4 regions of the Marinobacter nauticus ATCC 49840 genome follow, and region 3 is predicted to be linked to each of the others. Evidence: predicted binding sites of a transcription regulator. Region 3 holds the regulator's gene; each other region holds the start of a gene.
What was found. The regulator sigma-54, encoded in region 3, starts transcription at its own class of promoters, with help from an activator protein. The targets are predictions, from matches to a motif close to ANTGGCATNNANNTTGCTNT.

Region 1 (7,223 bases), 1.6 Mb from region 3:
TGGCTGGATCACTGGCACCTGAGGCCAGCGAGCGGACACGTTGGCTGGCGGCTGTCGGTCGCTACAGAACACTGGTCCTACGATCTGTTGTTGCAGCCGCAAGGTGATCCTGTGGCTCATGGTGACGACGGTTTCAGCGCCAAATCCGCCAGTGGCGAAGGCTCCATGTACTTCAGCCTGGTAGATCTGAAAATTGAGGGAACGGTTACCCTTGAGGGTGACACGTTGACGGTGGCGGGCACTGGGTGGTTCGACCGGGAGTGGAGCAGCCAGTTTCTCAAAGCCGGACAGCAGGGCTGGGACTGGTTTGCCCTGCATCTGGATTCGGGGGACAAGCTGATGCTGTTCCAGTTGCGGGAAACACAACAGGCGTTCCGCTCGGGTACCTGGATTCCAGCCACGGGCGAGCCGGTGGCGCTGGGGCCGGAACAGATCGGGCTGACCTCTGTGGGCCAGCCAGCCGGTTATCCGCGCCGTTGGCAGATAACCCTTCCGGCTTTCGACGTGAACCTTGAGGTCTCCGCGCCGGCAGGGGATTACCGGAATTCCGGGCTCTATCCGTATTGGGAGAGCCCGGTTTCCGTCACCGGCAGCCATTCCGGCGTGGGTTACATGGAGCTTACCGGTTACCAGGCACAATAAGGCCTGGAAACTCACTCAACGGCATTGGCACCGATACGGTGAATGCTGAGGTCGGCACCGTTGAACTCTTCTTCCTCTGTCAGTCTCAGGCCGCTAATGGTTTTGATGGCACCGTAAACGATGAGCCCGCCGGCAAAGGCCACGATCACACCGGCCACCGAGCCAATAATCTGCGACATCAGGCTGACGCCACCCAGGCCCCCGAGCGCTTCCTGGCCGAAGATACCGCAGGCAATGGCGCCCCAGACACCGCATACGCCATGCAAGGGCCAGACACCCAGAACATCATCCAGCCGCTCGATTTTCGCCTGTGCCCACTCGAACAGGTAGACAAAGATGGCGCCGGCCACGCCCCCGGTAATCAGGGCGCCGACGGGGTGCATCAGGTCTGAGCCGGCGCACACCGCCACCAGTCCGGCCAGCGGACCGTTGTGAATGAAGCCAGGGTCTTTGCGGCCGAGCAGCATGGAAACCAGAATACCCCCCACCATGGCCATCAGGCTGTTGACCGCAACCAGGCCACTGATGCCGTCCAGAGTCTGGGCCGACATGACGTTAAAGCCGAACCAGCCCACGGTCAGAATCCAGGCGCCGAGGGCGAGAAACGGAATGTTGGAAGGGGCAAAGGCCACGACCCGACCGTTGCGATAGCGACCGGTGCGGGCGCCGAGCAGCAGCACCGCAGCGAGAGCAATCCAGCCACCGACAGCATGCACCACAACGGAGCCGGCGAAATCATGGAAGGACGCACCAAACTGGTTCTCCAGCCAGGCCTGGAAACCAAAGTTCCCGTTCCAGATCAGGCCCTCAAAGAAAGGATAGACGAAGGCCACGATCAGGCCCGAGGCAATCAGCATGGGGTAGAAGCGGGCACGCTCTGCGATACCGCCGGAAACGATCGCCGGAATGGCCGCGGCGAAGGTCATCAGGAAGAAAAATTTGACCAGTTCATAGCCGTTGGCGGAGGTGAGTTCGGCGGCGCCATTGAGAAAGTGCCCGCCATAGGCGATGTAGTAGCCGATGAAAAAATAGGCGACTGCGGATATGCCGAAGTCGGTCATGATTTTAACCAGGGCATTGACCTGATTTTTATGGCGAACAGTGCCCACTTCCAGGAACGCAAAGCCGGCGTGCATGGCCAGCACCATAATGGCGCCAATCAGAATGAAGAGCGTGTTGGCGCTCTCGGTCAGGGTGTGTACGGCACTCGTGATATCCACGGGTTTTTCTCCTGAGTGTTTTGATTACGCGGCTTCTGATGAGCCGTTGTGCATTGTTGGGGTGCGACTTAAGCAAGTGCTGTTCCAAAACAATGCATATCAAGTACTGCAGGGGGGTTGGAGAACCTGAGGGCGCCGAGGGAGGTATTTATCTGCGTCAAAGTGCACCAGAGGCGTGCGCATCAAGGGCTTGTGCACCAATCTGGATAGGGCGCGAGGCAAGGTTTTACTACCAGGTAATCTCGCTGGGCGTATCCCGACCGGGCTCAATGCCAATAATGGCTTCCTGCGACTCGCTTTCGGAACGAATCAGCTCGCGAAGGCGCAGTTCCTGCTCTTCCATGGGCTCTGACAGATCGATAACGATTTCAACCCGCCGGTTCTTGGCTCGGTTTTCCGGCGAGGTGTTGGGTACCCGTGGTTCGGTGTCGGCCAGACCGGTCACGCGGATGCGATCCGGGGTCACCTGCTCCCGGGCCAACAGAACATTAGCCACCGCGGCGGCACGGGCTGCGGACAGGTCCCAGTTACTGTAGAAACGTTCGGTGCGGATGGGCACGTTATCGGTATGGCCTTCAATGGCGAGGTCGCCGGGCATGTCGGCCAGAACCTCCGCCATACCCAGAAGCAGGCCTTCGAATTCCCAGGTCAGTTGGGCTGAACCTGAGGCAAACGAGCCCTTCTCCTCAATGCGAATGATGATGCGGCGCTGATCTTCCGAGACGTTGATCCGGCCATCCATAATCGCCGGTTCCAGCACTTCAAGAATCCGGGCCATGTTGGCGTCCATCTGTTCCTGGATGGATTCCTCAATGGCTTTCTCTTCGGGGCTTTTCAGAGTCTGGATTTCGGGCTGTACGTCGGTGGTGGTCTGTTTGACTTCATTGACCACCGTGGGCTCTGGCGGCGCCGGCGAAAACTTGTCGAAGATCGGGCTGGTGCCCTGAGGGATCTCAAGCGCAGGCACTTCCCGCTGCACCCCGAAGGCCTTGGAGAGTTCACCGGCGATCTGTTTGAACTTCTGGGCGTCGATTTCCGAAAACGACAGGAGCAATACGAAAAAGCACATCAGCAGCGACATCAGGTCGGCAAATGTGACAACCCACGCAGGAATCCCGGGCTTTTCCTCTTCTGGCAAATCATCCATGTTTAACCGCCTGCCGTTTCCGCATCGCCGTTTCTGGCCCGCTCTTTGGGCGAAAGATAGCTGGACAGCATCTGCTCGATAATGCGCGGGTTGGTGCCTTCCTGGATGGCGACGAGGGCATCAATATAGAGCGATTGCATGCGGGCCTCCTCCGTCATGCGAAGGGACAGCTTGTCGGCAATGGGGGTAGCGATCATGGTGGCGATCATGGCGCCGTAGAGCGTGGTCAGCAGGGCTACGGCCATGGCCGGCCCGATGGACTTGGGATCTTCCATGTTGGACAGCATCTGCACCAGGCCAATCAGCGTGCCAATCATACCCATGGCCGGAGCCACATCTGCCATGGCGGTGAACACTTTCGCGCCCGACCGGTTGTGTTCCAGTGTCATCAGGCGTTCCTTGTTGAGGAGCTGCTTGATGGTGTTGCCGTCCTGTCCGTCCACCAGCATCTGAATACCCTGGCCCAGGAATGGACTACTGACCTCCCTCCCTTCGATACCAAGAACGCCCTCTTTTCGAGCGATGCTGGCAATCTCCACCAGTTCTTCGATGCTGGCCTGAGTTTCGGGCAGTTTGAATTTGAACGCTCGGGCTGCCACCTTGAAGGCGTCAAAAAACTGGGCAAGACTGAACTTGGCCAGTACTACCAGCAAGGTACCGCCAATCACAATCAGCAGGGATGGCGGATTGATGAACATGCCTGGCGATGCGCCCAGGATAATGGCCGAAGAAATCAGAAGAATGGCGCCGACGAGGCCGATAAGGGTGGCGAAATCCACAGTAACTCCAGAACTGTGCAGGTGACGATTAAGGGGGCGGGAGAATACTCCCTGGTTGATTATTAATCAATGCCCGATTGGTCCCTCATCCTATGATGAGTGAAGATCCTTCCATGCAGCGTAGCGGTGCAGATCGGATTCGACCAGTTTAAGGCACAAGGCAACCACACCGGCATCATCAACCAGGCCGAAGCCGAAGATCAGATCCGGAATCAGGTCCAGCGGATTCAGCACGTACAGCAACGCTCCCGCTACTGCAGCGACGGACTTCCAGGGTATGGCCCGGTAGTGGCCGTACCAGTAATCGCGAATCAGCGAGAACATCAGCTTGATATCGGTAGAGAAACGATTCAGCCTGCCGCTGTTTTTGACTTTCTCTTCAACGGCTTTTTGTCGTTCAAGCAGAGCCTCAAGGTCGCCTCTGTGAACCTTGGCACTTTGCTCTCTCAACTCGTTTGCCGCTGTTTTATCTGAGATCCATGCCATACATTGTCACCACTTTGCTCAGCGATTGCCTCAACATAACGAAATCGTGCAGGTTCGTCACCTTCCCAGGCCATTTCAATAATTCGTGAGACTTCCTGGGAGTTCAGGATCGGGCGCTTCATGGTCTTTGGTTTTGTGGTGGTCCGGAACGAAGGCCAGCCGTTTTCGAATCAGTACGTCCTGAGCTCTGAGTAATGGCTCGGTATCTGTGGCCGGTTCGGTCAATGTAAAAAGGTAGGCGACGGCTTCTGCGGTTGAGAGTTGCCCGGCCTTTGGTGCCTTTCGGATACGGTAACGCGAAGCCGGTGGATCAGCGAAATGAAAGCAGGGCAACTGCCGGAACTGCGGGTTCAGGTGCAGGATTTTAGCGGCTTTACGCCAGGTGCCGTCCAGGACCAGCCACTGGTCGATCTGGGCTGCCGCGTTGCTCTCCACGGGCTGACTGTCAGCACATGGAAACAGCAGTCCGGAACGGGTTTCGGTTAACAGACGCTCCAAGCCTTGACCGGAAAACGACTCAGGGCTCTCGCCGACCAGTACCTCCAGCCGGGTCAGGCACTGCTGAAGTACTCGCACAGTACCCTTGCTGTGACCGACTTCTGACGGGTGCTGCAAAATGATGACGCGATGGCGGTTGTCGACCTGCTCGCAAACCTCGCATACGCAGGTGTTCGGGTGCAGGCCGCAGCGGGTACACAGTGCTCTGGCCACGCTTAACCCACGAAAATGCGCTTGGCCAACCCCGCGCCTTTCAGGCCGCGAACGGCCAGGGTTGTAACCAGCCCGCCGATCATTGCCCCGACCACGCCACAGGTAAGAATATCCTGCCCGGTCAGGTACAGTCCGGGGATGTCGGTTTTCGGCCTCAGCCAGCGTTGCTCGAAACGTTCTGGCGTGTGGTCCAGCCCGTACAGCTCACCCTGCTCATAGCGGCAGAACCAGGCGGTCGACAGTGGTGTGGAGGTTTCCACATAGTCGACTTTACCTCGAAGCTGGGGCAGTTTTTCGTACATGACTTCCAGAAGCTGCTCGGTGATCCGAGCCTTCAGAGCCTCATAATCCTCGCCCCGTTTGCCCCAGGTGGAGCCCTGCCACGGCTCGAACATTTCCCAGGTGGTTGGCGCCACAATCTCGATGGTGGAGGTTCCGGGCCAGCGGTTCTGGTAGTCCGGGTCTTTGGCTGCCGGGAACGAGATGTAGACTACCGGGAAAGAGGTGTTCCGGGGATCTTTCAGGAATTGCTCCACGTTGCCATCGTGGTCGGCGCTCGGATAAATCCAGAAGTTGGTGCGCGGCAAGCCGAGCTGGTCGGGCGTGCCTTTCAGGCCTATATACAGGCCGATATGGGGCATTGAGGGTTTGATGTGTTCCCGGCTGCCAGGATAGCCAATGCTGTCTGCGACAGACTCGGGTAAAAGCCGTTCGAAAGTATTGATCACACCGGCGTTGCTGATCACCAGCGGTGACCGGATATCATGGCCATCGGCCATGCGCACACCCACGGCTTTGCCCTTTTCGACCAGGACCTCTCTCACGTCGGCGTAGGTGAGCACGTCACCACCGCCGGACTGAATCACCGGGATGATGGTTTTGGCAATTTCCGAGGCACCGCCCACCGGGTAGAAACCACCGTACAGGTAATGTTTGGCAATGAGCGCGTGCACCATGAAGCTCGACTGTTTCGGGGTCACCCCGCAATCGCCCCACTGACCGGTAATGGCGCCAATCAGCTCTTCGTTGGCGGTGAGTTCCCGCAATACGTCATAGGTGGTGCGGTTGAAACAGTCCGGCAGTACCGTTTTCAACCCTCTGGAAACCAATGGCGCAGCCAGCGCGGGCGAGAGTTTGGACAGGGTATACCATTGCATGCCATCGGCCACTTTTCCGAGCAGAGCCAGGTAACGGTCGATGGCCTCTTCTTCGTCCGGGAAGGACGCCAGTAGCGAGTGCCTCAGGCCTTCCTTGCCGGCCCTGAGGTTGACCACTTTGTCGCCCAGAAAGAACCGGTCGTAGTTCTCATCCATCGGAGCCCATTCGAGCTTGCCATCGGTGATGTAATCGAACAGCCGGCGGCCGAGGGTGTGGCGCGCGCCCATGTCGCCTATGTAGTGCACGCCCACATCCCACTCGTAGCCATTACGGGCGTAGCTGTGGGTGTAGCCACCGGCGGTGTAATGCTGTTCCAACACCAGTACTTTGTAGCCGGCTTTGGACAGGCAGGCGGCAGTGGTCAGACCGCCGATACCGGAGCCGATCACTACCGCATCATAGGGACCATCGAGCCGGCTCGCGCGGTAACGGGTACCGATTCGGATTGTACTGGGCTTCAAGGATTTCGAATTTGCATCTACCACCACGCTTTTCCCCACATTTCCGGATTGGCCCAGTTATCGGGATTGTTCCAGGCCCGTTTATGATTGTAAGTATCCAGATTGTAGGTATAGAGCGTGAGTGCGCCGTTCTCGCTTTCGATATCGGCATGACGCTGAAAGCCCAGGGCGATGAAGTCGGTAAAGCCCCAGTCTGTGGTTTGGGGCACCAATACCGCAATCTGATGGGTGCCATAGTTGCGTAACTGTCCCAGTAAAAGCGCCCCTTCTTCGTAGGGGAGATGTTCCAGGGTGTCGGTGATAATGGCCAGGTCGGGCACGGAATCCAGTGGCAGCCGGGCGTTCGGGTCCGCGGTGTCCAGCGTCAGCAAGCGAACGGCTTCCCGTTGCCCGTGCCACACCTCGCTGACCCGGCTGGCGGTGTCGCCACAATACAGAAGGATGTCTGGCTGGCTGGTATCCAGAATCCGGGCCAGTACTCTCTCTGGTTGGCTAACAGGTGTTGTCATGATATCGGCCAGTCTGCTGCGTCTACGGTATGCAGGCCCACTGGTTGCTGAGCCTCCCCCTGCCAACGATGCACGAAGGCTCCGTCAGGATCGTACTGTTGCGCCTGCTT
Region 2 (7,223 bases), 1.8 Mb from region 3:
CAGCAAATGGGGGTGTCGCCACGAACGCTTCGGCGGCAGCTCTCCGCCGAGGGTGGCGGGTTTCATGGTCTTCAGGAGAGTGTGCGACATCAGCGGGCCCGGGAGCTGCTGTTGCGCCATTCGGCGATGAGCATTGACGAGATCGCCGAGCATCTGGGTTACAGCGACCCGTCCAATTTTGGCCGGGCCTTTCGCAAGTGGGAAGGAATGTCGCCCTCGGCCTGGCGCCGGGACAATCAGACCTGATCACGCCTTTTCGTCCGTCCTGACGATTTATCCTTCCTCCAGGTAGGTATAGCCCTCAAGCCCGGAGGACAGCTCGGCCAGCAGCGTTTGCTGCAGCTCTGCAGCCAGGCCGCTGTGCCGGAACTTCTGCCGGTAGGCCTCAAGCAGGTTGGCGGGCTCGAAATTCACATAACGCAGTACTTTCGCCACGGTGTCCCCGGTAATGGGTTCCCCCACCTGATATTGCCCCTGTTGGTCCAGTTTCACGTCCACCGAGTGGGTATCCCCGAACAGGTTGTGCATATCGCCAAGGATTTCCTGATAGGCGCCGGTCATGAAGAAGCCCATCAGCAAAGGGGACTCCGGGTCGTGTTCGGGCAGTGGCAAGGTGGTTTCGATGCCCTGGCCGTCCACGTACTGATCAATCCGGCCGTCCGAATCGCAGGTGATATCCTGAATCACGGCCCGCCGGTTCAGTGACCGGTTAAGCCCGTTGATCGGCATCACCGGAAAGATCTGATCGATGCCCCAGACATCGGGCAGGGACTGGAACAGGGAAAAGTTCACGAACAGTTTCTCAGCAAGCTTCTCGTTCAGCTCGTCGATGATTTCCCGGTGCGCCCGGTTGGCGCTGTCCAGCTCGGCCCGGAGCATCCGGCAGCAGCGCACGTACAGGGTTTCGGCCTGGGCCCGCTCCTGCAGGGACAGCAAACCGTGGGCAAACTGGGCGTGGACATCGGCCATGGCGTGCAGGATGTCGTGATAGATTTCCGCCAGTGAGCGGGGCGAGTCCTCATCCTGAAGACTTTCCAGGTCTCGCCAGAGATCCTGCAGCGGCGCGGGGGCCTCAGCAGCGGGTTCCGTAGGCTCGCGGTTGTCCGGGTATTCGCGGTCAATCACATTGGTGACCAGTACCGAATGATGGGCGGTGAGCGCCCGGCCGGATTCACTGATCAGGTCCGGGTGCGGGATACCCTGGCGGTCACACTCGGACTGCAGCACGTGCACCACGTTGTAGGCGTATTCGAATACGCTGTAGTTCATGGAGCAGCTACTGCGGGAACGGGTTCCTTCGTAGTCGACACCCAGGCCGCCGCCGATATCGACGGTACCGATGGGGGCGCCCATAGCGTGCAGTTCCGTGTAGAAGCGAGCGCACTCACGCAAGCCGGTCTGGATGTCCCGGATATTGGCAATCTGTGAGCCGAGATGGAAATGCAGCAGTTGCAGGGTGCCCAGGGCTCCGGCCTTTTTCAGGGTATCCACCACATCCAGTACCTGGCTGGCAGACAGACCGAACTTGGATTTCTCGCCCCCGGTATTTTGCCAGTTGCCTTTGCCAATAGTCGCCAGCCGGGCTCGCACGCCAATCAGCGGGGAAATGCCCAGCTTTTTTGCTTCTTCCAGAATCAGTGGCAGTTCCGACTGCTTTTCCACCACGATAAACACCCGGTGACCCAGTTTCTGGCCGATCAGTGCCAGGCGGATGTACTCCCGGTCCTTGTAGCCGTTGCAGACAATCACCGAACCGGCCTGCTTTGCCAGCGCCAGTACGGCCATCAACTCCGGTTTGCTGCCGGCTTCAAGGCCCACCTGGTTGGCCGAGGCGGCCGGTTCGGCTGACAGCAGTTCTTCCACCACCCGGCGCTGCTGGTTTACCTTGATGGGGTAAACCGCGGTATAGCGGCCCCGGTAGCCCTGCTCCTGAGTGACTTTGTTGAAGGCATTGCAGAGCTTGTTGACCCGATCGTGCAGGATATTGGTAAAGCGAATCAGAACCGGCAGGGGCACACCGGCTTCGGCCAGCGAGCGAGTCAGCGCCGGCAGGTTGATGCGGGCGTCGCTTCTGCCCCGGTCCGGGCAGATTTCAACCTCGCCCTGACCGTTGACTGAAATGTATCCGTCACTCCAGTGAGCGATGTTGTAGACCTTGTGGGCTGGTGATGCAGCGGTTTCAGCCATTGTTGCTATCCTGTCAGGAAACCCGGGGCGGCCGGCGGGCCGGTAACAGGCTGCATTGTAGGAGCTGACCACTGCACCTACAATACGCCCCTTTCAGATGCCCCGGCACATTGCAGCGGCACACAGTGGGAGACAGACATGACCGCATTGAACGAAGGCTGGTTCACCGAGGTATTTCAGGACCAGGGCACCGCTTTTTCCCTGCAGGTAAAGCGCAAGCTCCATGAAGAGCAGACGCCATTTCAGAAACTCGAAATCTATGAAACCGAAACCTTCGGCAACCTGATGGTACTGGACGGCTGTGTGATGCTGACCACCAGGGACAATTTCCTGTACCACGAAATGATGACCCATCCTGCGCTGTTCACCCACAAGGACCCGAAAAAAGTGGTCATCGTCGGTGGTGGCGACTGCGGCACTCTGAAAGAAGTGCTGAAGCACCCTGGAGTGCAGGAAGCCTGGCAGGTGGAGATCGATGAGCGGGTAACCCGCATGTCTGAGAAGTATTTTCCAGAACTGTGCGAAGCTAATGGCGACCCCCGTGCCAACTTCTTTTTCGGTGATGGCATCCAGTGGATGCGTGATATCGAGCCGAACAGCATTGATGTGCTGATTATCGACAGTACCGACCCGGTGGGTCCTGCGGAAGGCCTGTTCGCGCTGGATTTCTATCGCGATGCCATGTTGGCCCTGAGGGAGGGCGGTATCATCGTTCAGCAGAGCGAATCCCCCCTGCTGCACACCAATACCATCATCAAGGACATTCACGATGATATGCATAAAGCCGGTTTTGGCCATGTGCAGACATTGCCATTCCCCCAGCCGGTATATCCCACGGGCTGGTGGAGCTGCACCATGGGCAGTAAGGAAAACCCGCTGAAGTATTTCCGCGAGGAAGATGCCAACAACCGCCCCTTTGTCACCCGTTACTACAATGCCGGGGTGCACCACGGTGCCTTGGCCATGCCGCAGTTTATGGTGGATGCGCTGGAAGATGAGGTTCGCCCGGAAGAGGGTTGAATCAGAGCTTAAAGAAAAAGGGCGCCACAAGGGCGCCCTTTTTTATTCCGGTAGGTAGCGGTGTTACTGCTTGCCGCTGACAAACTCCGGATAGGCTTCCATACCGCATTCGGAGAGGTCGACACCTTCGTACTCTTCCTCTTCGGTCACACGGATGCCCATGACAGCCTTCAGGATACCCCAGACGACCAGGCTGGCTACGAATACCCAGATGAAGATGGTCAGGGCGCCGATGATCTGGCCGCTGAAGCTGACATCGCCGTTGGTAACCGGTACCAGCAGCAGGCCCAGCAGACCACAGACACCGTGGGCAGAGATGGCGCCGACCGGGTCGTCGATGCGCAGCTTGTCCAGAGTGACGATGCTCAGTACCACCAGGATGCCGCCCAGGGCGCCCCAGATAGTGGCTGTCAGCGCGCTCGGGGTGGATGGCTCGGCGGTGATTACCACCAGACCGGCGATCGCACCGTTCAGCAGCATGGTCAGGTCAGCCTTGCCAAACATCAGGCGAGCGGTGATCAGGGCGGCAATAGCGCCACCGGCAGCGGCTGCGTTGGTGTTCAGGAACACCATGGCCACGGAGTTGGCACTGGCTACGTCGCCGAGTTTCAGTACAGAACCACCGTTGAAACCGAACCAGCCCATCCACAGGATGAAGGTACCCAGAGCGGCCAGCGGCATGTTGGCGCCCGGGAAGGCACGGATTTCACCGTTGGGGCCGTATTTGCCTTTACGCGGGCCAAGCAGCAGTACACCAGCCAGGGCCGCAGCGGCACCTGCCATGTGTACGATGCCGGAGCCGGCGAAGTCACTGAAGCCAAGATCACCGAGGTTGTACATACCGAACACATCGGCGCCACCCCAGGTCCACGCGCCTTCCAGCGGGTAGATAAAGCCAGTCATGAAGACCGCGAATACCAGGAACGCCCACAGCTTCATGCGCTCGGCAACCGCACCGGACACGATGGACATGGCGGTGGCCACGAACACGACCTGGAAGAAGAAGTCAGAGGCCGCCGAGTAGATGGAGCCGCCGGTGAAGCCGTCTTCACGGGTGGCGAAGTCACCCAGTACGCCGTCCACGTCCACATCGGCGATGCCGGAGAGGAAGACGTTACCGCCGTACATGATGGCGTAACCGCACACCAGGTACATGGTGCAGGCCACGGCAAAGAGCGCGACGTTCTTGGTCAGGATTTCGGTGGTGTTTTTAGCACGCACCAGGCCGGACTCGAGCATGGCAAAGCCTGCGGCCATCCACATGACTAATGCGCCACACACGAGAAAATAAAAGGTATCTATTGCATACTGCAGGTGAAAGAGATTGCTTTCCATAGGAAGCCCTCCGCACAAGGCTCTTCAGGTTATAAGTTTTTTGCGTTGGCTGGGTGTCAGTTCTGGATCAGACCGCTTCTTCGCCGGTTTCGCCTGTCCGGATCCGGATAGCCTGTTCCAGTTCAGTCACGAATATTTTGCCGTCGCCGATCTTGCCGGTGTTGGCTGCCTTGGTGATGGCTTCGATGACCTGGTCCAGCAGGTTGTCGCCAATGGCGATCTCCACTTTGACCTTGGGCAGGAAATCCACCACGTATTCCGCGCCACGATAGAGCTCTGTGTGGCCTTTCTGCCGACCGAAGCCTTTGACTTCAGTGACGGTTACGCCTTGTACGCCAATCTCGGATAGTGCCTCACGGACATCATCCAATTTGAAAGGCTTGATGATCGCTGTCACAAGTTTCATTGCTTTCTCCTTGGTAAAGCCGTCCCAACAGTGAGGGCCCGTCGGCCGGTTGTTGAGTTCGGGATGCTGCCACCTCGCACATCAATTGTGCGGATTGCGTACGAGGGCTTTAGCATCGGGTATGCCAACGCAAAAAATATGTTTTAAAACAAACTCTTAATTATTGTCTGTGCCGAAATGGCGCAGCTTGATGCACCGTTGTGGTGCATTGTGCCTGAGATTGTCTCAAAACAGCGCAGTCGGGCCATCGGCCGCGGCCATTATAATGCCGACCGGGTACAGTATGGCAGGGGGTAGGGTGTGATACACTCCCGCAAACACCCCGGCGACACGGAAAATAGTCTGATATCGCCGAAAAACCGATTCGAGAGGTGATTGATGAAAGGGCCCCAGGAAATTTTTTCTCAGTTGCAGGGTCAGTTTGGCCAGTTTGTTCCCGATATGGCGCGGGCAGCACGGGAAGATTTTGAAACCCAGGCCCGGGCCACGGTGATGTCGGTTCTGTCCCGGCTGGAGCTGGTGACCCGGGAAGAATTTGATGCCCAGCAGGCGGTCCTGATGAAAACCCGTGAAAAGGTTGAGGCCCTGGAAAAACGTGTTGCCGAACTGGAGCAACGCCAGAGTTCCTGATGGTTTGCCCGGGCGGCAGGGTCGCTGCCCGCAACGACTGATTGTTCTGTGCCATGGAAGGTTGTCATGCTCGCTATTGTCCATTCGCGCGCCAGCATTGGCGTGTCTGCTCCCCCGGTTACCGTTGAGGTGCACCTGTCTGGTGGCCTGCCGGCATTATCCATCGTCGGGCTGCCGGAAACCGGAGTGAGGGAAAGCAAGGATCGGGTTCGCAGTGCACTGCTGAATGCCGGTTTCGAATTCCCCGCCCGTAGAATCACCATCAACCTCGCGCCTGCTGACCTGCCCAAAGAAGGTGGCCGTTTTGATTTGCCCATTGCCCTGGGCATCCTGGCCGCCTCCGGCCAGATTCCCCCCGAAAGCCTCGAAAGCCACGAGTTTCTCGGAGAACTGTCCCTGGATGGTGCGCTTCGGCCCCTCAAGGGGATATTGCCCGCGCTACTGGCGGCTCGCGAAGCAGGCCGTTCGCTATTGCTACCTCAGGACAACGCCGAGGAAGCTGCCCTTGCCAGCCGTGATGATGTGCTTGCCGCCAGTCACCTGCTGACAGTATGTGAGCATCTGACGGGTCGTGCCCGGCTGGCTCCTGTCCCTCGATCTGAAACGCCGGGAGACAGTGCCGCCGCGGTGTCTGTCGCCGACCTCTCAGAGGTGCGAGGCCAGCAGGTGCCCCGCCGGGCGCTGGAGGTGGCCGCAGCTGGCGGTCACAATCTGTTGTTCTTTGGCCCACCGGGAACCGGTAAAAGTATGCTGGCGAGTCGGTTACCGGGCATTCTGCCAGGTTTGCCAGATGAGGCAGCCATGGAGGTGGCCAGCGTGCATTCCGTTGCTGGCCAGCCGCTAAAGCCAGGTGGCTGGCGTCAGCCACCATTCAGGGCGCCTCATCACACGGCGTCTGCAGTGGCGCTGGTGGGCGGTGGCAGCAGTCCTCGCCCAGGTGAGATCTCTCTGGCGCACCGGGGGGTGTTGTTTCTGGATGAACTGCCGGAGTTTGAACGGCGGGTCCTGGAAGTGCTGCGGGAACCTATGGAAACTGGCGAAATCTCCATCAGCCGGGCGGCGCGGCAGGTCACTTTCCCAGCGCGATTTCAGGTCGTGGCCGCCATGAACCCATGCCCATGTGGTTACAGTGGTCACCCCAATATCGAGTGCCAGTGCACGCCGGCACAGGTGATGCGTTATCGGGCAAAGATCTCGGGGCCGTTGCTGGATCGGTTCGATCTGCATGTGGAGGTTCCAGTGCAGTCCGGAGAGGTCTTGCTCGGTTCCGGGGCGTCCGGTGAGAGTAGCGCCAGTGTCAGGGCCAGGGTTCTGGCTGCCAGGGCCCGGCAGGAGGCTCGTGGGATGCTCAACTCGGCCCTCTCGGGAGCGTTGCTGGATCAGGCTTGCCGGCTGGATGCCGCCAGTGAGCGGTTGTTGACCCGGGCCATGGAGCGGCTGGGGTTGTCGGCCCGGGCGCTCCATCGAATATTACGACTGGCCCGCACCCTGGCGGATCTGGAGGGTGCTGAACACCTGAGCCAGTCGCACCTGATGGAGGCGCTGGGTTACCGCCAACTCGACCGTCAGACTGGCCAGGGGTCGGTTGTCTCCGCCTGAAGCTACTGACTCTGGTAAACTGTGTGTCAGATTTATTCCACGAGAT
Region 3 (7,223 bases):
ATACCTTCAACACCCAGGACTTTTGCAACTCGGCCCTACGGGCAATCCGCATCGAGCGCGAAGCCATTGAAGCGCTGGAAAGCCGTATAAACGGTGATTTCAGCCGCGCCTGCGAGGTCATCATGGCCTGCAAAGGCCGGGTTGTGGTGACAGGTATGGGCAAATCGGGGCACATCGGCAACAAGATTGCCGCCACGCTCGCCAGCACGGGCACGCCCGCCTTTTTTGTTCATCCCGGCGAAGCCAGCCATGGCGATCTGGGCATGATAACACCCCAGGATGTGGTCATCGCCATATCCAACAGCGGCAGCACCAGCGAAGTGGTCACCATTCTCCCTCTGATCAAGCGCATGGGCGCACCATTGATCAGCATGACAGGCAAACCCGATTCCGTACTGGCACAGGAGGCCGTTGCCAACCTGGATGTCAGCGTGGCCATTGAAGCCTGCCCGCTGGGCCTGGCCCCGACCTCCAGCACCACCGCCACCCTGGTCATGGGGGATGCCCTGGCCGTGGCGCTGCTTGAAGCCCGGGGATTCAGCGCCGAGGATTTCGCGTTCTCCCACCCCGGCGGCAGCCTTGGACGCCGCCTGCTGCTGCGGGTATCCGACATCATGCACACCGGTGACCAGATTCCTCAGGTTGCCGAGGGCACAACCCTGAGCGGGGCACTGCTGGAAATAACCCGCAAGGGTCTGGGTATGACCACGGTCGTTAATGCCGCCGGCACCCTGACGGGCATCTTCACAGACGGCGACCTGCGCCGGACCCTGGACAAATCCGTGGATGTGCACACTACTCCCATCCAGGACGTGATGACCCGCAACGGCAAAACCATCCGGGCAGACCACCTGGCGGCAGAAGCCTTGAATATCATGGAAGAAATGAAGATCAACGCCTTGCCGGTTACCGACGCAAACGGCACCCTGGTGGGCGCCATTAATATGCACGACCTGCTGCGGGCCGGAGTGATTTGATGACTCAGACAGCGCATCCGTTACAAACCCACTGGGACGCAGCCCTGAAGGCCAAAGCCTCGGACATTCGCCTGATCGCCCTGGACGTGGACGGCATCATGAGCGATGGCCGCCTCTATTTCAGTGCCAGCGGCGATGAACTCAAGGCCTTCAACATTCTTGACGGCCTGGGCCTGAAACAACTGATGCAGGCAGGCATCACCGTGGCGGTGATTACCGGACGACGCTCTCCGCTTACGGAAAGACGAATGTCGGACTTGGGCATCCCGCACCTGATGCAGGGTCGCGAAGACAAAAAAATTGCATTACTGGAATTGATCCGGGATATGAACCTTGCGCCGGAGCAGATTGCCTACATGGGCGACGACCTGCCCGACCTGCCCGCGCTGCGTTTTGCCGGCCTTGGCATCACGGTACCCAACGGCTACTGGCTGGTTCAGCAACACGCCGACTACTGTACCCGCAGCCCCGGTGGACAGGGCGCTGTGCGCGAGGCCTGCGATCTCCTGCTCTGGGCGCAAGGGCATCTGGACAACACTCTTGCCCCCTATCTGGACGAGCCAGCATGATCACCGAGCGGCTTTTCGGCGATCGTGGCAAACGGCGGATTACAGCCCTGGCCCTTGCCGCCACCGTAACAGCAACCGTTTTTCTGCTGTGGCAAAGTGACGAGCCTGTCAGTTCGCGGAATGCCGCCAGCGAACTACGGGGGCCCGCAGAGCCCGACGGCTTTGTGATCGGCGGCCAATACCGCGCCTGGGATGAGCAAGGGAACCTCCAGTTTGATCTCAAAAGCCCCAGAATTGAGCAGTTTGAAGCAACCGGCACGGCTCATCTGGATACGCCGAGAGCCCGACTTTTCAGTGAGGGCAGTCCCGAACCTTGGCTCATCGAGTCTAATGAAGGTAGCCTTCAGCAGAACAATGAAATGCTGGAACTGATGGGGAACGTCCGACTGACCCGACAGTCCAAAGGCCGCGAAGCCATTCTGGAGACCGGGGCGCTGACCTTGGACAACAGCAACGGCACCGTCTATACCGACCAGCCGGTGACCATCACCGAGCCTTTCGGCGTCACCCGCTCCACCGGCATGAAAGCCTGGATCAACGAACGCATTCTCGAACTCAACTCCCGGGTAGAGGGACAATATGAAACCGTCAGGTAAACGATCTTTCTGCCGGCCAGCGATTCTGGCCCTGGCATTGCTGGCCGGCCCGGCATCGGCATTCAACCTGGATTCCGATATCCCCATAAAGGTCAGTGCAGATTCGGCCCGCCTGGATGAAAGCGCCGGAACGGCCGTTTACACCGGCGCTGTCGAACTGATTCAGGGCGAAACCCGGCTGGACGCGGATCGGGTGGTACTTTACCGCAACCAACAGGGTGTCAGCCGGATTGAAGCCGCCGGCAACCCCGCCCATTACCGGCAACCCGGCCAGGAAGGCGAAGGCATGACCGATGCCAAGGCCCTGAACATCACCTGGTCTGGCGATGAAAACCTGGTCATTTTTGAACGCCAGGCCGTTATTGAACAAGACGGCAACGTATTCCGGGGCGATGTCATCCACTACGACACCGTTCGCCGCGTTGTTACTGCGGAAGGCGGCACGCCATCCGACGGCGGCTCCGGCCGGGTGGAAATGGTGATTCAGCCTCGTAATTCAGCTCAATCCAGTGACGGGAAAGATTCGGATGGCAGTTCTCAGGGCCAGTAATCTGGCAAAAAGCTACAAGCAGAAAAAAGTAGTACTGGACGTTTCTCTGGAAATTCGCTCCGGAGAGATTGTCGGCCTGCTCGGCCCCAACGGCGCCGGCAAGACGACTTGCTTCTACATGATCGTGGGCCTGGTGCCTGCGGATCACGGCCGGATCACCATCGACACCCAGGACATCACCCCACTGCCAATGCATGGGCGCGCCCGCAAGGGCATCGGTTACCTGCCCCAGGAAGCCTCCGTGTTTCGCAAACTGACCGTGCGGGACAACATCATGGCCATCCTCGAAACCCGCAAAGGCATGAGTCGGGCGGAACGGGAGGCCAAGCTGGAAGAGTTGCTGGAAGAGTTTCATATTACTCACATCCGAGACAGCGTGGGTATGGCGCTATCCGGAGGCGAACGCCGCAGGGTTGAAATCGCCCGGGCGCTGGCCATGGAGCCCGCGTTTATCCTGTTGGACGAACCCTTCGCGGGCGTAGACCCTATCTCCGTCAGTGACATCAAGCACATTATCCGGCACCTGCGGGATAAAGGTATAGGCGTGTTGATTACCGACCATAACGTTCGGGAAACCCTCGACATCTGCGAGAATGCCTACATCGTTTCCGGCGGCCACATCATCGCCTCCGGCAATGCCGAAGCCATTCTGGCAAACCAGCAAGTGAAAGAAGTGTATCTGGGTGATGAGTTCCGGCTCTGACCTGATAAAACAGGGTTTATCCGAGGTCTGATTGTTTTGATGATCTGTAGCAAGTAAACTCGGCAAAAAACTTGCTTATACTGTTCACAGACAATGGCAAGTAACCAGCGTACAACATTTTTTTCGGCCTGTGCGCCGGCAAAGCAACAACCGGGATGCCCATGAGTTATGGATCTTGAGCCATGGTTATGAAAGCCTCATTACAGCTTAAGCTGGGCCAGAGTCTGACCATGACGCCCCAGCTGCAGCAGGCCATACGCCTGCTACAGCTTTCTACCCTCGATCTCCAGCAGGAAATCCAGCAGGCGCTGGAATCCAACCCCATGCTGGAAACCTCAGAGGACGATGAGCACGCGGAAGGCGACGAGCGCGAAGAGCACGAGCACAGTGACGCTTCCAGCTCTGAGGCCAACCAGGACGACAGCCACCAGGACGCGAGCCCGGACTGGGACGAAACCGAGAACGGCCCGGACTGGTCGTCCGAGAACGATATTCCGGACAACATTCCCGATGATCTGCCAGTGGATACCGCCTGGGACGACATCTACCAGTCTGCCCCGGCTCCGGCCAGCAAAGGCGAAGACGAACACGAATCGGATTTCGAAACCCGGAACTCGCCTACCGAAACCCTGCAGGATCACCTCGAGTGGCAGCTGAACCTGACGCCTCTGAGCGAGCGGGATCAGGCCATTGCCCACGCGCTGCTGGATGCTGTGGATGAGCGCGGCTACCTGACGTCTGACATTGAGGACATTCACGCAGGCCTGCTGGACGAAACCGAAGAAGACCCGTTAGAACTGGACGAAGTGGAAGCGGTACTCCACCGCCTGCAACACTTCGACCCGCCCGGCGTGTTCGCTCGTGATCTCCAGGAATGCCTCCTTATTCAGCTCAATCAGCTGCCACCGGATACCCCCTGGCTGCGCCAGGCGAGACTGGTGGTTACCCAGTTCCTGCATCTGCTTGGCAACCGGGACTACGCGCAGCTGTTACGCCGCAGCCGGCTCAAGGAAGACCAGCTGAAACAGGTACTGGCCCTGATCACCAGCCTGAACCCGCGCCCTGGCGATGTCGTGGACCGGGCCGAACCAGATTACGTTATCCCGGACGTTATCGTACGCAAACACGAAGGCCGATGGCGGGTTGAACTCAACCCGGAAATCGCTCCGCGTATCCGGGTGAATGCCAGCTACGCGTCACTGATCCGCCGGGCTGACAGCAGTGCCGATAACACCTACCTGCGCGACCAGCTGCAAGAAGCGAAATGGTTTATCAAGAGCCTGCAAAGCCGGAATGAAACCCTGCTGAAAGTGGCCACCCGCATCGTTGAACACCAGCAAGGGTTCCTGGATCAGGGCGAAGAAGCCATGAAGCCTCTGATCCTGTCTGACATTGCCCAGGCGGTGGAAATGCACGAGTCCACGATTTCCCGGGTTACCACCCAGAAGTACATGCACACGCCCCGCGGTATTTTCGAGCTGAAGTACTTTTTCTCCAGCCACGTCAGCACCGCCGAGGGCGGCGAATGCTCGTCTACAGCCATCCGGGCGATGATCAAGAAGCTGATTGCCGAGGAAACCCCGAAAAAGCCATTGAGCGATAGCAAAATTGCAGCCATGCTAGGGGAACAGGGAATCAACGTGGCGCGGCGTACCGTCGCCAAATACCGGGAGGCCATGCATATTCCTCCCTCGAACGAACGAAAACGCCTGGTTTAAACTTTCGCCGGTGCAAGATGCACTGGCATGCAAGCCGGCAAGCACGCCGGCAGTATGACAACAGGAGACGCCTATGCAACTCAACATTTCAGGCCATCACGTAGAACTGACTCCCGCTCTGAAGGATTACGTCAACACCAAGTTCGAGAAGCTGGAGCGTCACTTCGACCATATCAGTAACTGCCAGGTCACCCTGGAGGTCGAGAAGGTGCGCCAGATGGCGGAAGCCACGCTGCACGTGATTGGTGGTGAGATTCACGCAAAGGCAGAAAATGAGGACATGTACGCCGCAATCGACGCTCTGGTCGACAAGCTGGACCGTCAGATCCTCAAGCACAAGGAAAAGAACGTAGACCGGATGCACGGTAACGGCGGTCGCTGAAGCGCGAACCTTACCGGGTGTTTCATGAAACGAGCTGCGGCGGGGCTAACCGGCCGCAGCCTTTTTTTTACGGACATGCAGTCGATCCATGAGCGAGCCATCCCTGACCATCGACAATATTCTTGCCCCTGAACTGACCCTCTGTAAGGTGCCGGCCTCAAGCAAGAAACGTGTGCTGGAGTTCATCGCTGAACGGATTCACTTTCAGGATGAAATCCTCAGCGACACCCAGATCTTCAACAATCTGGTCTCCCGCGAACGGCTGGGCAGCACCGGTATCGGTGAGGGTATTGCCATCCCCCACTGCCGACTGGAAGGCCTGGACCGGGTCATCGGCGTGCTGATGACTCTGGAGGAGCCGGTAGACTTTGATGCTATCGATAACCAGCCGGTAGATCTGGTGTTTGCACTGATCGTCCCCAAAGAAGCCACCAGTGAACACCTGGAATTACTGAGCCAGCTGGCGGAGCGCTTCAATGACAGCACTTTCTGCGCCCGGCTGCGCCAAAGTGAAGATCCCGCGACCCTTTACCAGCGTATGGCGGAGAATAATCACTGAGATCAGCCTGATATCTGGACAGGCTGCCAGGCAGATTGAAGGAGAAACAGTCCCATGAAGCTGATTATCGTCAGTGGCCGATCCGGTTCCGGCAAGAGTACGGCTCTGCATGTGCTGGAAGACCTGGGATTCTACTGCATCGACAACCTGCCCATTGGCTTGCTGTTCCCGCTGACCCGAGAGGCGGCCACCCAGGAAGCGCCCGGCCGGCTGAAAAAAATGGCCGTCAGTATTGATGCCCGTAACCTGTCCGCCGAGCTGGCCAATTTTGAAACCATTTACCAGCAACTGAAGCAGACCGGTGTCGAGGTTGAAATCATATTCCTGGATGCCGACGAACAGTCACTGCTGCAACGCTTTCACGCAACCCGCCGCAAGCATCCGCTGAGCGATGACAAGACGTCTCTGCGGGAGGCAATCACCAACGAAAAGCAATTACTGGAACCCCTGTCAAAGCTGGCCGATCTTTACGTCAACACGACCGGGCTCTCCATGTACGAGCTACGCGACATGATCAAGCAGCGCGTGGCCGGCCGCAAGGATCAGGAACTGGCACTGCTGTTCCAGTCCTTTGGCTTCAAACATGGCGTGCCGGTGGATTCAGACTATGTCTTCGACGTCCGCTGCCTGCCCAATCCATACTGGGACACCAGCCTGCGCAAGCACACCGGCGTTGATCAGCCGGTCATCGAATTTCTGGAACGGGAACCGCTGACACGTCAGATGGTGGATGACGTCACGGGCTTCCTGAATACCTGGCTGCCCTCGTTTGCCGACAGCAATCGTAGTTACATGACCATTTCCATCGGTTGCACCGGTGGCCAGCACCGCTCTGTTTATGTGTGTGAGCAGCTCGGGCGCTATTTCCGCGATAATTACCGCAATGTGCAGGTGCGCCACACCGAACTGCCACACCTTCAAACCCGGGGAGAAATCTGAGCGCCTATGATTTGCCGCCCCATCACCATCATCAACAAACTCGGCCTGCATGCGCGGGCCACGGCGAAGCTTGTGGCCACCGCATCAGACTTTGACAGCAAGGTGCGAATCCGCGGCAAAGGCCGGGACGTAGACGCCAAGAACATCATGCAGGTGATGATGCTGGCCGCCAGCCAGGGCACCGAAGTGGAACTGGTTGCCGATGGCCCGGACGAACAGGATGCCATCGA
Region 4 (7,223 bases), 2.0 Mb from region 3:
ACCCCGCATCAGGGCATCTACAATCGCTGGCTCGGATGCCGAGTGGCCGGCATCACGAATGATCTGAAGCTCCGCCTCCGGCCAGGCCTTGCTCAGAGCCAGGGCATTATCCAGCGGGCAAACCATGTCATAGCGGCCGTGCACAATCACGCCCGGAATGTTCTTTAGCCGCGAGGCATCACGCACGATCTGGTCGGGCTCAAGGAACGAATTATTCATGAAATAGTGGCATTCAATCCGGGCCAGCGCTATGGCCACATGAGGATGCCCAAAATGCTCCACCACCTTGGGATTGGGATGCAGAGTGGCGCACCGCCCTTCCCAGACGGACCAGGCTTTCGCGGCCTGAATCTGTTCCAGCTCATTGGCACTGGTCAGGCGCCGGTAGTAGGCCGCCACCATATCGTCGCGCTCCACCTCCGGAATCTGGGCAAGGTAATCCTGCCAGTAATCCGGGAATACCCGGCTGGCGCCGTCCTGATAAAACCAGTGAATATCCCTGGGCCGACACAGAAAGATACCCCGCAACACCAACCCCAGAACCCGGTCAGGGTGGGTCTCGGCATAAACCAGACTTAGCGTCGATCCCCAGCTTCCCCCGAACAGCAACCAGCGATCGATGCCGAGAAAATGCCGAACCGCCTCAAGATCCTCAACCAGTTTGTCTGTGCTGTTACCCTCCAGCTCGGCCAACGGGGTCGATCTTCCGGCACCTCTCTGATCCAGCAAAATAATCCGGAAACGCTCAGCATCGAAAAAGCGCCGGTGGTAATCCTCACAACCGCCACCCGGCCCGCCATGAACGACAATCACCGGAATTCCGTCCGGATTGCCGGATTCCTCGAGGTACAGCTCATGGGGATGACCCACCGCCAGTCGGTGGCGGGCGTAAGGCTCGATTTCAGGATAGAGGGTCAGCATGAAAAACTCCGTTTAGGGGATAACGGCAGTCTAGCTGAGACAGGCGAGAAAAATACAGGGGCCAGGAAAACAGGCGGAAGCGTTTACCGCCTCACAACGATTTCCCGGCCCCTGAGGGATTACTTCTTGTTAGCGCGCTTACGCTCGTTTTCAGTCAGGAGCTTCTTGCGCAGACGAATCGACTTGGGCGTTACCTCAACCAGTTCGTCGTCGTCGATAAACTCCAGCGCCTGCTCCAGAGTGAACTTGATCGGCGGCACCAGGCCGATCACTTCGTCCTTTCCAGAGGCACGCATGTTGTCCAGCTTCTTGCCCTTGGTGGGGTTCACCACCAGGTCGTTGTCACGGCTATGGATACCGCAGAGCTGGCCTTCATAGATTTCCTGGCCAGGGTCCAGGAACAGCTTGCCTCGGCTCTGCAGAGTTTCGAGGGAGTAGGTCAGCGCAGTACCGGTGGCCATGGAAACGATGACACCGTTCTGACGGCTGGTTACGTCACCCATCTTCACCGGGCCGTAGTGGCTGAAGGTGGAAGTCAGGATGCCGGTACCGGAAGTCATGGTCAGGAAGGTGTTACGGAAACCGATCAGGCCACGGGCCGGAATGGTGTATTCCAGGCGGATACGGCCCTTGCCGTCCGGGATCATGTTAGTCATGTCACCTTTGCGCAGCCCCATCTGCTCCATAATCGGGCCCTGGTGCTGCTCTTCGATGTCGATGATCACGTTTTCGTACGGCTCTTGCTTCTGGCCGTCGACTTCCTTGATGACCACCACCGGCCGGCCCACGGCCAGCTCGAAGTTTTCGCGGCGCATGTTCTCGATCAGAACCGACAGGTGCAGCTCACCACGACCGGATACCTTGAACTTGTCGGCCGAGTCGCCTTCTTCAACCCGCAGCGCTACGTTGTGCAGTAGCTCTTTTTCCAGGCGCTCCTTGATGTTCCGGCTGGTCACATACTTGCCTTCTTTACCGGCAAACGGTGAATCATTTACCTGGAACGTCATGGATACGGTGGGCTCATCAACGGTCAGCGCCGGAAGGGCTTCTACGTTGGAGGGATCACACAGAGTGTCAGATATGAACAGCTGGTCCAGACCACTCACGCACACAATGTCGCCAGCCTGGGCTTCCTCAACTTCCACACGCTGCAGGCCAGAGTGGCCCATAATCTTCAGGATACGACCGTTACGCTTCTTGCCGTCGGCACCGATAGCCACCACCGGGGTGTTGGTCTTCACTTTACCGCGCATAATGCGACCGATACCGATGACACCCAGGAAACTGTTGTAGTCCAACTGGGAGATCTGCATCTGGAACGGGCCATCCAGATCAACCGAAGGCGCTGGCACATGATCAACAATGGCCTGGAACACAGCGTCCATGTTGTCGTCCAGATTCTCATGATCCATGCCGGCGATGCCGTTCAGCGCACTGGCATAGACTATCGGGAAGTCGAGCTGTTCATCGGTGGCACCAAGGTTGTCGAACAGGTCAAACACCTGATCCACCACCCAATCCGGGCGGGCACCCGGACGGTCAATTTTGTTCACTACCACAATCGGGTTCAGGCCCGCTGCGAAAGCTTTCTGAGTCACGAAACGGGTTTGCGGCATGGGGCCGTCGATGGAATCCACCACCAGCAGCACACTGTCCACCATACTCATTACACGCTCTACTTCACCACCAAAGTCAGCGTGGCCCGGGGTGTCTACGATATTGATGTCGTAGTCTTTCCATTTTAGAGCAGTGTTTTTTGCCAGAATGGTAATACCACGCTCTTTTTCCTGGTCGTTGGAGTCCATTACACGCTCGTTTTCGAGCTCTTTCCGGTCCAGCGTGCCAGACTGGCGCAGCAGCTGGTCAACCAGGGTAGTCTTGCCATGGTCAACGTGGGCAATAATGGCAACGTTTCTAAGCTTATCAATCACAACGGGTATCCTGAAGAAATTAGCGGCGCGCAGTATATCGAAAAGTCCATGGCGATAATATGAAGATTAGTGCCTAATATGTAACCAATCGGGGCTTGCACCATAATTATGCGTTATCAGAGAACTTGCACCGCAATGGTGCATCCCAGTGGTGCAATAAGCATGGTCTTCGGCCAGGAAGCTGCGCCACATTAGCCCGAAAGCCTTGTCGCTGCGCTGTTCTGGCGCAGCCGACAAAAACTGGCAAGCCGATTGCTTATGCCAAAGCAGCCGCATAGTGAAGGTAAGGACCACAAGCTTCTGGTAAGCTTCCCTGACCTGAAAAAAGATCGGGCCTCAGAACACTGAACGATCCGGCACAACGAACATGTAAAACCTTACGGAGCATGCACAATGTCCAAGACGATTGATTTGATCAAAGAACACGAAGTCAAGTGGATTGACCTGCGTTTCACCGACAGCCGTGGTAAAGAGCAGCACGTGACCCTGCCCGCCACCGAGGCGGACGAAGACTTTTTCGCTGACGGCAAGATGTTCGACGGCTCCTCCATTGCCGGCTGGAAAGGCATCAACGAATCCGACATGATCCTGATGCCGGACGACGAAACCGCCGTTCTGGACCCGTTCACCGAAGAAACCACCGTCAACATCACCTGCAACATTGTAGAGCCTTCTACCATGCAAGGTTATGAGCGCGACCCCCGCTCTGTTGCCCGTCGCGCCGAAGAATACCTGAAGTCCACCGGCATCGCTGATGGCGCTCTGTTCGGCCCGGAGCCTGAGTTCTTCGTGTTCGATTCCGTCAAATGGAACGTGGACATGCAAGGCGCCTCTTACCACATCCATTCTGAAGAGGCCGCGTGGGTTTCCGGTGAAGATTTCGACCGCAACAACATTGGCCACCGCCCGGGCGTAAAAGGCGGCTACTTCCCGGTTCCGCCGGTCGACAGCCTGCACGACCTGCGTGGCGCCATGTGTGCCGCCATGGAATCCATGGGCCTGGAAATTGAGGTTCACCACCACGAAGTGGGCACCGCTGGCCAGTGTGAAATCGGTGTTGGCGCCAACACCCTGACCCGCAAGGCAGACGAAGTTCAGATCCTGAAGTACTGCGTGCACAACGTAGCTCACGCCTACGGCAAGACCGCCACCTTCATGCCCAAGCCAGTTGTGGGTGACAACGGCTCCGGTATGCACGTTCATATGTCCCTGAGCAAAGACGGCAAGAACCTGTTTGCCGGCGACAGCTACGCAGGCCTGAGCGAAGCAGCCCTGTACTACATCGGCGGTGTGATCAAGCATGCCAAGGCCATCAACGCCTTCACCAACCCGGCCACCAACAGCTACAAACGCCTGGTTCCGGGCTATGAAGCACCGGTTATGCTGGCCTACTCTGCCCGTAATCGTTCTGCCTCCATCCGTATTCCGTACGTGAACAGCCCGAAAGCTCGTCGTATTGAAGTGCGCTTCCCGGATCCGGCAGCTAACCCGTACCTGGCCTTTGCTGCCCTGATGATGGCCGGCCTGGACGGTATCCAGAACAAGATTCACCCTGGCGATGCCATGGACAAGGATCTGTATGACCTGCCGAAGGAAGAAGCCCTGAACATTCCGAAGGTTGCCGAGACTCTGTCCGAGGCTCTGGACTGCCTGCAAGCAGACCACGAGTTCCTGACCCGTGGCGGCGTGTTCACCGAAGACATGATCAAAGGCTACATCGACCTGAAGCGTGGCGAAGTCGAGCGTCTGAACATGACCACTCACCCGGTCGAGTTCGATCTGTACTACTCCTGCTAAAGCCCTGCACCAATTCGGTGCAGACCATGCAGGCCAGAAGCCCCGCCCCGTGCGGGGCTTTTTTTGTGGCCTCAATCCCAGTTCTTAACCAAGACCCACGCCCTTAACGATATGTAACCAAGGAAGCAGGCCACAACATTGAAATGACCTTGTCCGCAATCGATAATCAAAGCAGTTCATTACCACAGGTTATCGTCATGAAAGCACCGTTCGTACTCGCCGCTGGCCTGCTGATGCTGGCTTCGACCACAGCACACAGCGAGGTCTACCGCCACGTTGACGCCTATGGCAACGTCACCTTTTCCGACGAACCCATGGAAGGCGGTGAAGAGGTCCAGGTGAAGCCCGTGACCACCATTACCCTGCCCAAGCCGGAAGCGGTTCAGGAACCCGAACAACTCCGCGAGCGGGTGGAACGTGAGGGCGCAGCCTACCAGGCTGTCTCATTCCAGTATCCGGCCAATGAACAGGCTTTTCACAGCGGCAACGGCAACGTCACCTTCGAAGTTCAAAGTACGCCACCGCTGAAGCGGGGCCATAAATTTGAAGTGACCCTGGATGGACAACCGGTCGGGCAAAGCAGCTCAGGCTCAGTAGCCGTTAGCAATATCGACCGGGGCACTCACAATGCGAGTGTTCATATTGTCGATGAAAACGGAGTACGCGTGAAATCCGGCAATTCAATTACCTTCACGATTCACCGCCCATCCGTTCTCAACTAAATCTTATTCGCACCACCATGGTGCAATTGCACCATGTTGTGACCATACTTTGGGCAGCCAAGGGGCAAAATCCGGGCTGCCTGTCGCCAGACCGTTCACTACTGCACCAAGCTACAGCACCGCGTACCGGCTACCGCGCCCGTTCTGCCCGATCCTTGCCCATTGGCTACCCAATGCCAAAAAACTGGTTCGCTTTTTGCAGCCGCAGGGGTACATCCTATGAGTCGAGAACGGAAGCAACGCATGCCATTCCATCCAGTCACCATATCCGGAAGCAGTTACAAGAGTATTCTGGACAGTCTGACAACCGCAGTACTGGTACTTGGCGATGATCTGGCTATCCGTTACCTCAACCCCGCCGCCGAAAGCCTGTTTGAAACCAGTATGACCCGAAGCCATGGCCTCCCCTTACAGGAGGTTCTGGTGGATTCCGAGGATGCCCTGACCACTCTGCATGCCGCAGTGGAGAACGGCCAGTCCTACACCCGCCGGGAAGCTGAATTTGCCTTGATCAGCGGTGCCAGACTGACGGTGGATTACTCGGTGACTCCCATCAGCCTGGACCCGACCGAACTGCTGATCGAGATCCAGCCCCGAGACAGACTCATGCGTATCAGCCGGGAAGAAGACATCATCTCGCAACAGGAGACCACGCGTATCCTGGTGCGGGGTATGGCCCACGAGATCAAGAACCCGCTGGGCGGCATCCGTGGCGCGGCGCAACTGCTGGACCGCGAGCTTTCAGACGACGACCAGCGAGAATATACCCGTGTGATTATCGACGAGGCGGACCGTCTGCGCAGCCTGGTGGATCGCATGCTCGGCCCGAACAAAGCCCTGAAGATTGCGCCCACCAATATCCACGAAATTCTGGAGCGGGTCCGTACTCTGATTGAGGCCGAAAGCAAAGGCCGAGTGCGCCTGAGACGCGACTACGATCCCAGTATCCCGGAGTTTCCCGGCGACAAAGAGCAACTGATCCAGGCCTTCCTGAACATCGCCCGCAACGCCATGGAGGCGGCGTTCGAAAACGAAGCCGCAAGCGGGCGTTCCGCAACGCCCACCATTACCTTTCGCAGCCGGGCCTTGCGACAGTTCACCATCGGCCATCGGCGTCACCGACTGGTGTGCCGGGTCGACATTATAGACAACGGCCCGGGCATCCCGCCCGAGCTGTTGCAGAACATCTTCTACCCCATGATCAGTGGTCGGGCCTCGGGCACCGGACTCGGCCTTTCCATTACCCAAAGCATTATCGGCCAGCATCGGGGGCTGGTGGAGTGCGAGAGTGAGCCCGGAAGAACCGATTTCATCATCTTCCTGCCTCTGGAGGACAGCAAATGAGCCAACCGGCAAACGTCTGGATTATCGACGATGACAGAAGTATTCGATGGGTGCTGGAACGCGCCCTGAGCCAGGCTGGCATGCAACCGCGTGTATTCGACAGCGGCGACAGCATCATGATGCGGCTGGAACACGAGCAACCGGACGCCATCATCAGCGATATCCGGATGCCTGGCGTGGATGGAATCACCCTGCTCTCCCAGATCGTAGAACTGCATCAGGATGTGCCGGTTATCATCATGACCGCGCACTCGGATCTTGAAAGCGCGGTGACCAGCTACCAGACCGGCGCCTTCGAATACCTCCCCAAGCCCTTTGATGTGGATGACGCCGTCGCACTGGTAAAGCGGGCCGTAGCCCACAGCCATGAGAAACGCGCCGCCAGCGAACCACAGGCCGATGCTACACCACGCAATACCGAAATTATCGGTGAAGCCCCGGCCATGCAGGAGGTTTTCCGGGCCATTGGCCGGCTGTCTCACTCCAACATCACCGTATTGATCAATGG

Region 1: MARHY_RS01250 (ammonium transporter) is a predicted target of sigma-54. The motif match lies at 1,932-1,951, and genes of this name have one in related genera.
Region 2: glnK (P-II family nitrogen regulator) is a predicted target of sigma-54. The motif match lies at 5,058-5,077, and genes of this name have one in related genera.
Region 4: glnA (glutamate--ammonia ligase) is a predicted target of sigma-54. The motif match lies at 3,092-3,111, and genes of this name have one in related genera.

What each region holds. Positions count from the first base shown of each region.
Region 1 covers NC_017067.1:292,259-299,481, forward strand. The annotation lists gene MARHY_RS01245 (lipocalin-like domain-containing protein) at 1-642, shown strand, start outside; gene MARHY_RS01250 (ammonium transporter) at 654-1,862, opposite strand; gene MARHY_RS01255 (flagellar motor protein MotB) at 2,092-3,009, opposite strand; gene pomA (flagellar motor protein PomA) at 3,012-3,788, opposite strand; gene MARHY_RS01265 (YkvA family protein) at 3,879-4,274, opposite strand; gene MARHY_RS01270 (tRNA-uridine aminocarboxypropyltransferase) at 4,350-4,985, opposite strand; gene MARHY_RS01275 (phytoene desaturase family protein) at 4,988-6,631, opposite strand; gene MARHY_RS01280 (DUF6231 family protein) at 6,622-7,113, opposite strand; gene MARHY_RS01285 (DASH family cryptochrome) at 7,110-7,223, opposite strand, start outside.
Region 2 covers NC_017067.1:477,845-485,067, forward strand. The annotation lists gene MARHY_RS02100 (AraC family transcriptional regulator) at 1-246, shown strand, start outside; gene speA (biosynthetic arginine decarboxylase) at 274-2,187, opposite strand; gene speE (polyamine aminopropyltransferase) at 2,326-3,207, shown strand; gene MARHY_RS02115 (ammonium transporter AmtB) at 3,271-4,542, opposite strand; gene glnK (P-II family nitrogen regulator) at 4,610-4,948, opposite strand; gene MARHY_RS02125 (accessory factor UbiK family protein) at 5,327-5,578, shown strand; gene MARHY_RS02130 (YifB family Mg chelatase-like AAA ATPase) at 5,645-7,177, shown strand.
Region 3 covers NC_017067.1:2,658,246-2,665,468, forward strand. The annotation lists gene MARHY_RS12370 (KpsF/GutQ family sugar-phosphate isomerase) at 1-977, shown strand, start outside; gene MARHY_RS12375 (KdsC family phosphatase) at 977-1,546, shown strand; gene lptC (LPS export ABC transporter periplasmic protein LptC) at 1,543-2,142, shown strand; gene lptA (lipopolysaccharide transport periplasmic protein LptA) at 2,126-2,692, shown strand; gene lptB (LPS export ABC transporter ATP-binding protein) at 2,670-3,395, shown strand; gene MARHY_RS12395 (RNA polymerase factor sigma-54) at 3,584-5,113, shown strand; gene hpf (ribosome hibernation promoting factor) at 5,187-5,495, shown strand; gene ptsN (PTS IIA-like nitrogen regulatory protein PtsN) at 5,584-6,054, shown strand; gene rapZ (RNase adapter RapZ) at 6,109-6,993, shown strand; gene MARHY_RS12415 (HPr family phosphocarrier protein) at 7,000-7,223, shown strand, end outside.
Region 4 covers NC_017067.1:654,370-661,592, reverse strand. The annotation lists gene pip (prolyl aminopeptidase) at 1-921, opposite strand, end outside; gene typA (translational GTPase TypA) at 1,041-2,852, opposite strand; gene glnA (glutamate--ammonia ligase) at 3,246-4,649, shown strand; gene MARHY_RS03040 (DUF4124 domain-containing protein) at 4,847-5,371, shown strand; gene glnL (nitrogen regulation protein NR(II)) at 5,591-6,715, shown strand; gene ntrC (nitrogen regulation protein NR(I)) at 6,712-7,223, shown strand, end outside.